4 regions of the Billgrantia diversa genome follow, and region 1 is predicted to be linked to each of the others. Evidence: predicted binding sites of a transcription regulator. Region 1 holds the regulator's gene; each other region holds the start of a gene.

Region 1 (2,202 bases):
ATCGTCGGCTTCTTCCGGTACCAAAAGCACGAACACCAGATCGACCGGCTCGCCGTCGATGGCGTCGAAGTCGATGGGTTCGGCAAGTTTGAGAAAGGTCGCTACGGGGTTATGACAGTGCGGGCTACGGGCATGGGGAATGGCCACACCATTGCCGATGCCGGTACTGCCCAACCTCTCACGACCGACGAGTCTGCCGAAGACCTCCTGACTGTCGAGGCTCGGAGTATTCTGCGCAATGAAGGTGCTGAAGAACTCCAGCACCCTCTTCTTGCTGCCCCCGGGAACGTCGAACAGAGCGCGTTCCGGAGGCAGGATGGTTTCCAGTGTCATGGCAACTCAGCGAATGCCGGCGCCCTGGGCGCGAGCCTGGGCCTTTTCCTTGTGTTTAACCAGTTGACGATCGAGCTTGTCGGTCAGCGCATCAATTGCGGCGTACATGTCCTGATCGGAAGCTTCGGCATGCAGATCGGCGCCGGCGGCATGCAGCGTGCAGGCGGCCTGCTGACGCTCCTTCTCGATCGAGAGCGTGACTTGCACATTGGTAATGTTGTCATAGTGTCGCTGGACGCGGCTCAGCTTCTCGCTCACATAGTCACGCAGTGAATCGGTCAGCTCAACATGATGGCCGGTGATGTTGACTTGCATGACAAGCTCCTTCGTCCTTCGGGTGGTAGCTCGATTGTAACCCTTTTTACTGCCCTGCATACCCCCTCGAGCGGCGGGATTGTCGGGGATCAAGGTTGATTCGAGGCATCAGCGAAAACGCTTGCGCTCGCTCGAGGAAGGAATTCCCAGAGCTTCACGGTACTTGGCAACCGTGCGGCGGGCGACTTGAATGCCATCCGCGGCCAGCAGGTCGACCAAGCGGCTGTCGGAGAGCGGCTTGCGCGGCGTCTCTTCGGCGATCAGCTTGCGGATACGGGCGCGGATCGCCGTGCTCGAGTGGACGTCGCCGTCACCGTTGCCGCCGACATGACTGGAGAAGAAGTACTTCAGTTCGAAAACGCCGCGGGGCGTATGGATGAACTTCTGTGTCGTCACCCGCGAAATGGTCGATTCGTGCATCTCCACCGCCTGGGCAATGTCGGCCAGCACCAGTGGTTTCATTCCCTCCTCGCCGTGTTCGAGAAAGTCGATCTGGCGGGCCATGATCTCGCGCCCAACCCGCAGCAGGGTGTCGTTGCGGCTGGCGAGGCTTTTCATCAGCCAGCGGGCTTCCTGCAGGTGATCCTTGAGAAATTGGTTGTCCTGACTCTTGTCGGCACGGCGCACCAGCGCCACGTAGTCGGGCTGGAGGCGTAGCCGGGGCAGGGCCTCGGCATTGAGTTCCACGCGCCAGCCGGATTCATCGTGGTAAGCGACCAGGTCCGGCGTGACGTAGCTGCTGCCGACATCGGCATAGGCGCTGCCGGGACGCGGATCGAGCGAGCGAACCAGGGCAATGACCTCGTCCAGCGATTTGTCGTCCAGACCCAGACGACGCTTGAGCAGGCGACGATCATCAGCGGCCAGTGCCTCGAGAAACTGGCGCACCAGCCGACGAGTCTGGGGCAGCAGCGGTGTATCGTCAGGCAGCGCAGCCAGCTGTAGCATCAGGCACTCGCGCAGGTCGCGAGCGAACACGCCGGTCGGCTCGAACTGCTGCAGACGCAGCAAGACCTGCTCGACTTCCCGTGTGGGCAAGCCTTCTAGTCCTTGCCGGCGCAGGCCGTCGCGAATCTCTTCGAGGGGCTGGGCCAGGTAACCCGTGCCGTCGACGGCATCGATCAGGCTTTCGGCAATCTGACGCTGACGGTCGCTCAAGTCGGTCATCGCCAGTTGCCAGATCAGATGGCCGGTCAGCGTCTGCGCCGAGGCCTGGCGCTCGAAATCCGGGCCTTCGCCGGTGGCGCTGCCTGAGCTCGTACCATGGTCGGGATAGGTATCCGTCCAGTCGCTGTCGGTGGAAAGCTCACTGGGTATCTCGTCGGCCCAATCATCGCTCTGGATTTCGCTGGCGGCCTGCTCGCCGAAGCCGTCGTCGAGCTCCAGCATAGGGTTGGATTCCAGCGCCTGCTGGATCTCCTGGCGAAGATCGAGGGTCGAGAGCTGCAGCAGGGCAATGGCCTGCTGCAGTTGGGGAGTCATGGTCAGCTGGGTGCCGACGCGCAATTGCAAGGATGCTTTCATGGCCATGAGGGTAAGGGCTCATTTGCCGGA
Region 2 (2,202 bases), 1.9 Mb from region 1:
CCGAGACCATGGGATAGAAAAGGGTTTCCTGAAGGCCCTCGGGAACGCCGGGGCCGTTGTCGATCAGGGCCACCTCGCAGACCAGGCGATGGCGCTCCGCACCCAGGGTGAACTGACGGCGCGCCCGGGTACGAAACAGCAGGCTGGGGGCTTCGGTGCCGGCCGCGGTCATCGCCTCCATGGCGTTGCGAGCCACGTTGAGCACCGCCTGGATCATCTGCGCCTCGTCGCCGGGAAAATCCGGCAGGCTGGGATCATAATCGCGCTCGATGGCCACCGACGGTGTCTCGGCCATCAGCAGCGTACGCACCCGCTCCAGCACCTTGTGGATATTGAGCGGCTCATGGTGCACCAGCTTGTTCGGTCCCAGCATGCTATCGACCAGGTCGCGCAGACGGTCGACCTCTTCGACAATGATGCGGGTGAACTCCTGCAGGCCGGGGTCGTCGAGGTCGCGCTCGAGCAACTGCGCCGCACCGCGGATCCCGCCCAGGGGATTCTTGACCTCATGGGCCAGGCCGCGCGACAACACCTTGATCGCCTCCTGGCGATTGAGCAGCGCCTCCTCGCGGGAGATGCGCAACAGGCGGTCGCGCGGCTCCATCTCCACCAACAGCTCCACCGTCGACAACGGCGTCACCGTGTAGTCGATCGTGACCACGGCACCGCCGACCAGCGCCAACCTGACCTCGCGCTGGGTGAAGGGGTGCTGGTCGTCGCGCGCCTTGGCCAACACTTCGCCCATGCCGTCGTCCTCGGCCAGCAGGCTTGCCAGGCGGAGCCCTTTCACCCGGCCCAGGCTGACCGCCAACAGGGCTTCGGCCGCCGGATTCATCCAGCTCAGCCGCAGCTCGTGGTCGAGCAGCAGCACCGCCGTGGTGAGGTGTTCCATCAGGCGTCGATACATTTACGACCTTCCTCGTTGAAACTCAGGAGTGCATGGAGCAATACGTGCATCGTCATGGCGCATCGGCGGGATCACCGCAGCCACCGTCCCGAAGCCAGGCAGCGCTCTGGTTGAAACATTTCAAGCAAGAAGCGCGCCAACCCGCGGCGGCGCAGCAGGGCGCCGTTTCAGGGCGAATGCAATGAACCCCTATGCACCACTATGGTGCAACAAGGATAGAAGCGCCAAATCAGGAGGCACATATTTCCCCCAACATGGGGCATCGGGGGGAACAAGGAAGGGCGAGCCTAGGAGAACAACGTACTCAGATCGAGGTGGCGCCTCGGCTCAACCGCCATCCTGCGGCAGCGTCACGTTGGCGCGCTGCACGTAAAGAGAGACCGGCGGGCTGCGATGGCGTACCTGCCCCCGGGCATCGAGCAACTCCGCCTGCAGCACGTATTCGCCACGGCCGAGATCGTTGAGCATGAAGGCGCGAGTATGCATGGGAGTCTGGCTCACCCGGCCGTCGACCAGTAGTCGCACGCTGTGATCGGGACGCAGCTCCGGCTCGATGGCCAGCTCCACTTGCAGGTTGCCGGCATAGCTTGCGGGGAGGTCCGCCCCGTGCTCCGGCGAACGGATGCGGAAGGTCCCGTAGGGCATGAACGGCTGGCCCGGGGCCTCGCCCATGCGTGGGGCAACACCCTCGACGCGCGGCGGCTCTGCCTGGCGCCCTTCGACCGGCGAAGGAATCACGGTCAGCGGCGCTAGCTCGACCGGCTCGCCGCCATGATTGGGGTCGTCGGTGAAGATCACGTTGCCTTGTGCATCGGTGGAGCGATAGATCGACGTGGCCAGCGCCCCCTGCGCCAGTACCAGGCCCAGCAGACACAGCACGATCGCCTTGCCCATGTGGACTCTCCCTTAGACGGCGCCTCGCGCAGCTTCGCTGCCGATCGGCCGATGTCCCAATGAATGTGTTTCCCTGCCACTTTTCGCAACTCAGTGTACGACAAAAAAAGGGCTCCGCGATGCGGAGCCCCTCTTGGCGAACCGGCGCCATGGCGCCGGACGCAACAGCTTAGCAGCTGTAGTACATGTCGAACTCGATCGGGTGCGTGGTCATGCGGATACGCTCGACGTCTTCCATCTTCAGTTCGATGTAGGCATCGATCATGTCGTCGGTGAACACACCGCCTTCGGTAAGGAAGGCCCGATCCTTGTCCAGGGCTTCCAGGGCCTGATCCAGGCTATGCGCCACGGTCGGCACCTTCTTGCCCTCTTCCGGCGGCAGGTCATAGAGGTTCTTGTCC
Region 3 (2,202 bases), 1.4 Mb from region 1:
GCTGGCATCGTCGGTGCTGATGCTTGGCGGCATCGGCTTGGCCCAGGCGGCCACGCTCGACGATGTTCGCGAGCAGGACCAAGTGCGCTGTGGCGTCAATGCTGCCCAGCCGGGCTTCTCGGCGCTGGACGACGAAGATGACTATCGAGGCCTGGATACCGACGTCTGCCGGGCCATCGCCGCCGCGGTGCTGGGTGACGCCGAAAAGGTGCACTTCGTGCCGCTGAACTCGGTGGAACGGTTCACGGCCCTGCAGTCGAGCGAAGTGGACGTGCTCTCGCGTACCACGACCTGGACCTCGAGCCGGGATACGACGCTGGGCGTCAACTTTACCGGCGTCAGCTACTACGATGGCCAGGCCTTCCTGGTGGCCAGCGATCTGGGTGTTGAGAGCGCCACGGAGCTCGATGGGGCTGCAGTGTGTACCCAGTCCGGCACTACCAGCGAACTCAACTTGGCCGACTACTTCCGCGCCAACGGCATGGAGTACGAGCCGGTGGTGTTTGACTCACCGGAGCAGTCGATAGCAGGTTTCGAGGCAGGGCGCTGCGATGTGCTCAGCTCCGATGCTTCCCAGCTCTACGCTCAGCGTATGCAGCTTGCCGACCCTGACAGCGCCATGGTGCTGCCCGAAGTCATCTCCAAGGAACCGCTGGGGCCGGCCGTACGGCAGGGCGACGACCAGTGGTTCAACATCGTCAAGTGGTCGCTGTTCGCCATGCTCAATGCCGAGGAGTTGGGCATCACTCAGGCCAACGTCGACGAGATGCTCGAATCCGACAACCCCGACATCGCTCGCCTGCTGGGCCGCGATGGCAACTACGGCGAGGGCATGGGGCTCACCGTGGACTGGGCTTACCGGATCGTCAAGCAGGTGGGCAACTACGGTGAGATGTTCGAGCGCAATGTGGGTGCCGGCTCCGGTTTCAATATTGAGCGCGGCCAGAATGCCCTGTGGACCGAGGGCGGGCTGCATTATGCGCCGCCGGTGCGCTGAGGCATGCCCGGTTGCACCAAAGCGGGGCGGCGGTTCAGGCTGGATCGCCTCCGGCACGACCGTTGAATAAGAGTTTTGCCTGCACTATCCCTGCCTTGGAACAAACCTTGCTAAGGTGCTGGCACATGCTCCGGCATGCATCGTCCAAAAGACAATAGACCTACGAGGGATCTTTCATGCGCGACAACAAGAACAAGTGGGTGCTGCTCACTTCCGCAGCGGCACTGGCTTTGGGAACCGCCGCCGTGGCCTCCGCCGACACACTGGAGAACACTCGCGAGCGCGGCGCCGTGCAGTGCGGCGTTAGCGATGGCCTGCCGGGCTTCTCGGCACCGAACGACCAGGGCGAGTGGCAGGGTCTCGACGTGGATGTCTGCCGCGCCGTGGCGGCGGCGGTGTTCGGCGATTCCGAAGCGGTGCGCTACATCTCGCTGAACGCCGTCGAGCGCTTCACCGCTCTGCAGTCGGGCGAAGTCGACGTTCTCTCGCGCAACACCACCTGGACGACCACCCGTGACACCACCTTGGGTCTGAACTTCACCGGTGTGACCTTCTACGACGGTATCGGCTTCATGATCCACAAGGACCTGGGAGTTTCCAGCGCCAAGGAGCTCGACGGTGCGGCGATCTGCGTCCAGTCCGGTACCACCACCGAGCTCAACGTGGCCGACTATTTCCGCGCCAACGACATGCAGTTCGACCCCATCGTCTTCGACACTTCCGAGCAGACCGTGGGCGGCTACGAGGCCGGCCGCTGTGACGTGCTGACCTCCGACTCCTCGCAGTTGGCAGCGCTGCGCATCCAGCTCTCCGATCCAAGTCAGTCGGTCATCCTGCCCGAGATCATCTCCAAGGAGCCGCTGGGCCCGGTCGTTCGCCAGGGCGACGACCAGTGGTTCAACGTCGTCAAGTGGTCGCTGTTCGCCATGCTCAACGCTGAAGAAATGGGCATCACAAGCGAGAATGTCGACGAGATGCTCGAGTCCGAAAACCCCGACGTCGCCCGTCTGCTAGGCCGCGATGGCAACTACGGCGAGGCGATGGGCCTGGACGCCAACTGGGCCTACAACATCATCAGCCAGGTAGGCAATTACGGCGAGATCTACGACCGCAACGTGGGCATGGACTCTCCGCTCGAAATCGAACGCGGCATTAACGCGCTGTGGACCGAAGGCGGCATCCACTACGCACCGCCGATTCGCTGA
Region 4 (2,202 bases), 1.7 Mb from region 1:
CCCACCTCGTCGAGAAACAGGGTGCCGCCGTCGGCGGCCTCGAAGCGCCCCGCCCGGTCGGCCGTGGCTCCCGAGAAGGCTCCCTTGACGTGACCGAACAGCTCGCTCTCTGCCAGCGTCTCCGGCAGCGCCGCGCAGTTGACCTGAACCAGCGGCTGCTCACGGCGCGGCGAGCGTTGGTGCAGGCGACGAGCAAACAGCTCCTTGCCCACGCCGGTCTCACCGCTGAGCAGCACCGGCAGGTCGGACTCGCCCACCACGTCGAGCTCGTGCAGCAAGCGTTGCAGTACCGCACTGTGCCCGAGAATCTCGCCTCCCTCTCCTGGCGCTGAAAGAGTGGGCACGCCCTGGCGCGCCATCCGCAGCGCACGCACTTCCTGCTCCAGGCGAGAAACGCGCACCGCGGCCTCGACCAGCAGGGCATAGCGCTCCAGCAAGAGACCGGACGCCTCGTCGAAAGTACCGGCCACCAGAGCATCCAGGGTCAGCACGCCCCAGGGCTCCCCCTCGACGTGCAGGCTGATACCCATGCAGTCGTGCACATGCAGCGGTTCATCCGGCTGTTGCTCGACCAGCCCGTCGTAGGGATCGGGCAGTGTCGAGTCCGGCGGGAACAGCGTCGAGCGGCGGCTGGTGAGGATGGTGGCCAGGCGGGGATGACGGGCCACGTCGAAGCGCCGCCCCAGCGCCTCGCGTACCAGGCCGTCCACGGCCACCGGCGCCAGCACGTCGTCCTGCAGCCGCAGCAGGCACACCGCGCCGCAGTGAAACCCCTCGCGCAAGGTACGTACCAGGCGCTGCAAGCGCACAGCGCTGGGCAGGTCGGCGGCGAGATCGGCAAGAAGCGAGTGATCGAGCATGGTTTAATTTACCCAGCAAAGGTGTAATTAACCTTACCCGACTAGGGTATTTTTCACCACTGACTAACTTAACTGATTGAAATAAAAACCTTGGCACGGCGATTGCTTAGACAGGAAGACATCATCATTAGAGGAATATCGTATGAGCCTGCTGGAACAGTCCGTTGGACGCATCGCCCTTTCGCTGCCTGGCGCCACCCGTATTTTTCATACTCACAGCATCGACTTCTGCTGCGGCGGGCGCATCAGCCTGAGCCAGGCCGCCGAGCGGGCCGGCCTGCACGTTGACAAGCTGGTGGCCGAACTCGAAGCGCTACCGGCCGTCAGCAGCGAGCAGCGCGACTGGCGCGAGGCCAGCAACGACGAGCTGATCGACCATATCCTCACCCGTTATCACGACGTGCACCGCGAGCAGCTACCTGAGCTGATCCGCATGGCGCGCCGGGTCGAGCAAGTCCACGGCGACCACGACAGCTGCCCCAACGGGCTTGCCGACCTGCTGCTGGTGATCTATCAGGAGATGGAGAGCCATATGCAGAAGGAGGAGCAGATCCTCTTTCCCATGCTGCGCCGTGGCCTGGGCGCCCAGGCCCAGGGGCCAATTGCGGTGATGCGCCATGAGCACGACGACCATGGCGAGAACCTCGAGCAGGTGATGCGACTGACCAACGACATCACCCCGCCCAAGGGGGCCTGTACCACCTGGCGCGCTCTGTATACCGGTCTGCGCGAGTTCCGTGAAGACCTGATGGAGCACATTCACCTGGAGAACAATCTGCTGTTCGAACGGGCCGTCTGACATCGGTTCGTGCCGCCGCCCGCTTTGCCGGGCGGCGTTTTTCCCGCCTCGACACCCCTGCGTAAAGGAGTCCCCATGCGCTTCTGGAAACGCGCCCCAACCTCAGCGAGCGCCGCCTCGCCAGACGACGCCGCCACACCGCTCGACGAACGCGACCGGATGCAGGCGAGGATCGATACCCTGGAAGCCGAGCAACGGCTCCACCAACACCTTTTCTCCAACCTCACGGGCTTTGGCGACTCCATGGTCGCACTGCGTGAATCCTTTTCCGAACTCTCCGGCCTATTGGTGGACAACCAGCGCATCACCGATCATACCGCCAGCGAATCATTGCAGAGCCAGGAGGCGCTCAACGCCATAATCGACGCACTGCGAGCACTCAATCAGCGCATCGGCCAAGCCGCCGAGGATGTCTCCTCGCTGCGAGGCGACGCCGATCGCATCGGTAATTTCGTCCACCTGATCGAGGAGATTTCGCTACAGACGACGCTTTTGGCCTTCAACGCCAGCATCGAGGCCGCCCGCGCCGGCGATGCCGGGCGC

Evidence for each region. Region 1 encodes sigma-54, which starts transcription at its own class of promoters, with help from an activator protein. Its sites were predicted from a motif close to TGGCACNNNNNTTGCTNT; they were not measured.
Region 2: the regulator sigma-54 is predicted to act here: its motif matches at 1,029-1,046, upstream of glnL (nitrogen regulation protein NR(II)).
Region 3: the regulator sigma-54 is predicted to act here: its motif matches at 1,094-1,111, upstream of HNO52_RS20120 (amino acid ABC transporter substrate-binding protein).
Region 4: the regulator sigma-54 is predicted to act here: its motif matches at 952-969, upstream of ytfE (iron-sulfur cluster repair protein YtfE).

Annotation. Positions count from the first base shown of each region.
Region 1 covers NZ_CP053382.1:2,901,515-2,903,716, reverse strand. Annotated here, with positions in the region: gene ptsN (PTS IIA-like nitrogen regulatory protein PtsN) at 1-333, opposite strand, end outside; gene hpf (ribosome hibernation-promoting factor, HPF/YfiA family) at 340-648, opposite strand; gene HNO52_RS13410 (RNA polymerase factor sigma-54) at 757-2,178, opposite strand.
Region 2 covers NZ_CP053382.1:311,564-313,765, reverse strand. Annotated here, with positions in the region: gene glnL (nitrogen regulation protein NR(II)) at 1-907, opposite strand, end outside; gene HNO52_RS01490 (DUF4124 domain-containing protein) at 1,235-1,801, opposite strand; gene glnA (glutamate--ammonia ligase) at 1,971-2,202, opposite strand, start outside.
Region 3 covers NZ_CP053382.1:4,316,092-4,318,293, reverse strand. Annotated here, with positions in the region: gene HNO52_RS20125 (amino acid ABC transporter substrate-binding protein) at 1-997, shown strand, start outside; gene HNO52_RS20120 (amino acid ABC transporter substrate-binding protein) at 1,174-2,202, shown strand.
Region 4 covers NZ_CP053382.1:144,263-146,464, reverse strand. Annotated here, with positions in the region: gene norR (nitric oxide reductase transcriptional regulator NorR) at 1-860, opposite strand, end outside; gene ytfE (iron-sulfur cluster repair protein YtfE) at 1,003-1,659, shown strand; gene HNO52_RS21200 (methyl-accepting chemotaxis protein) at 1,735-2,202, shown strand, end outside.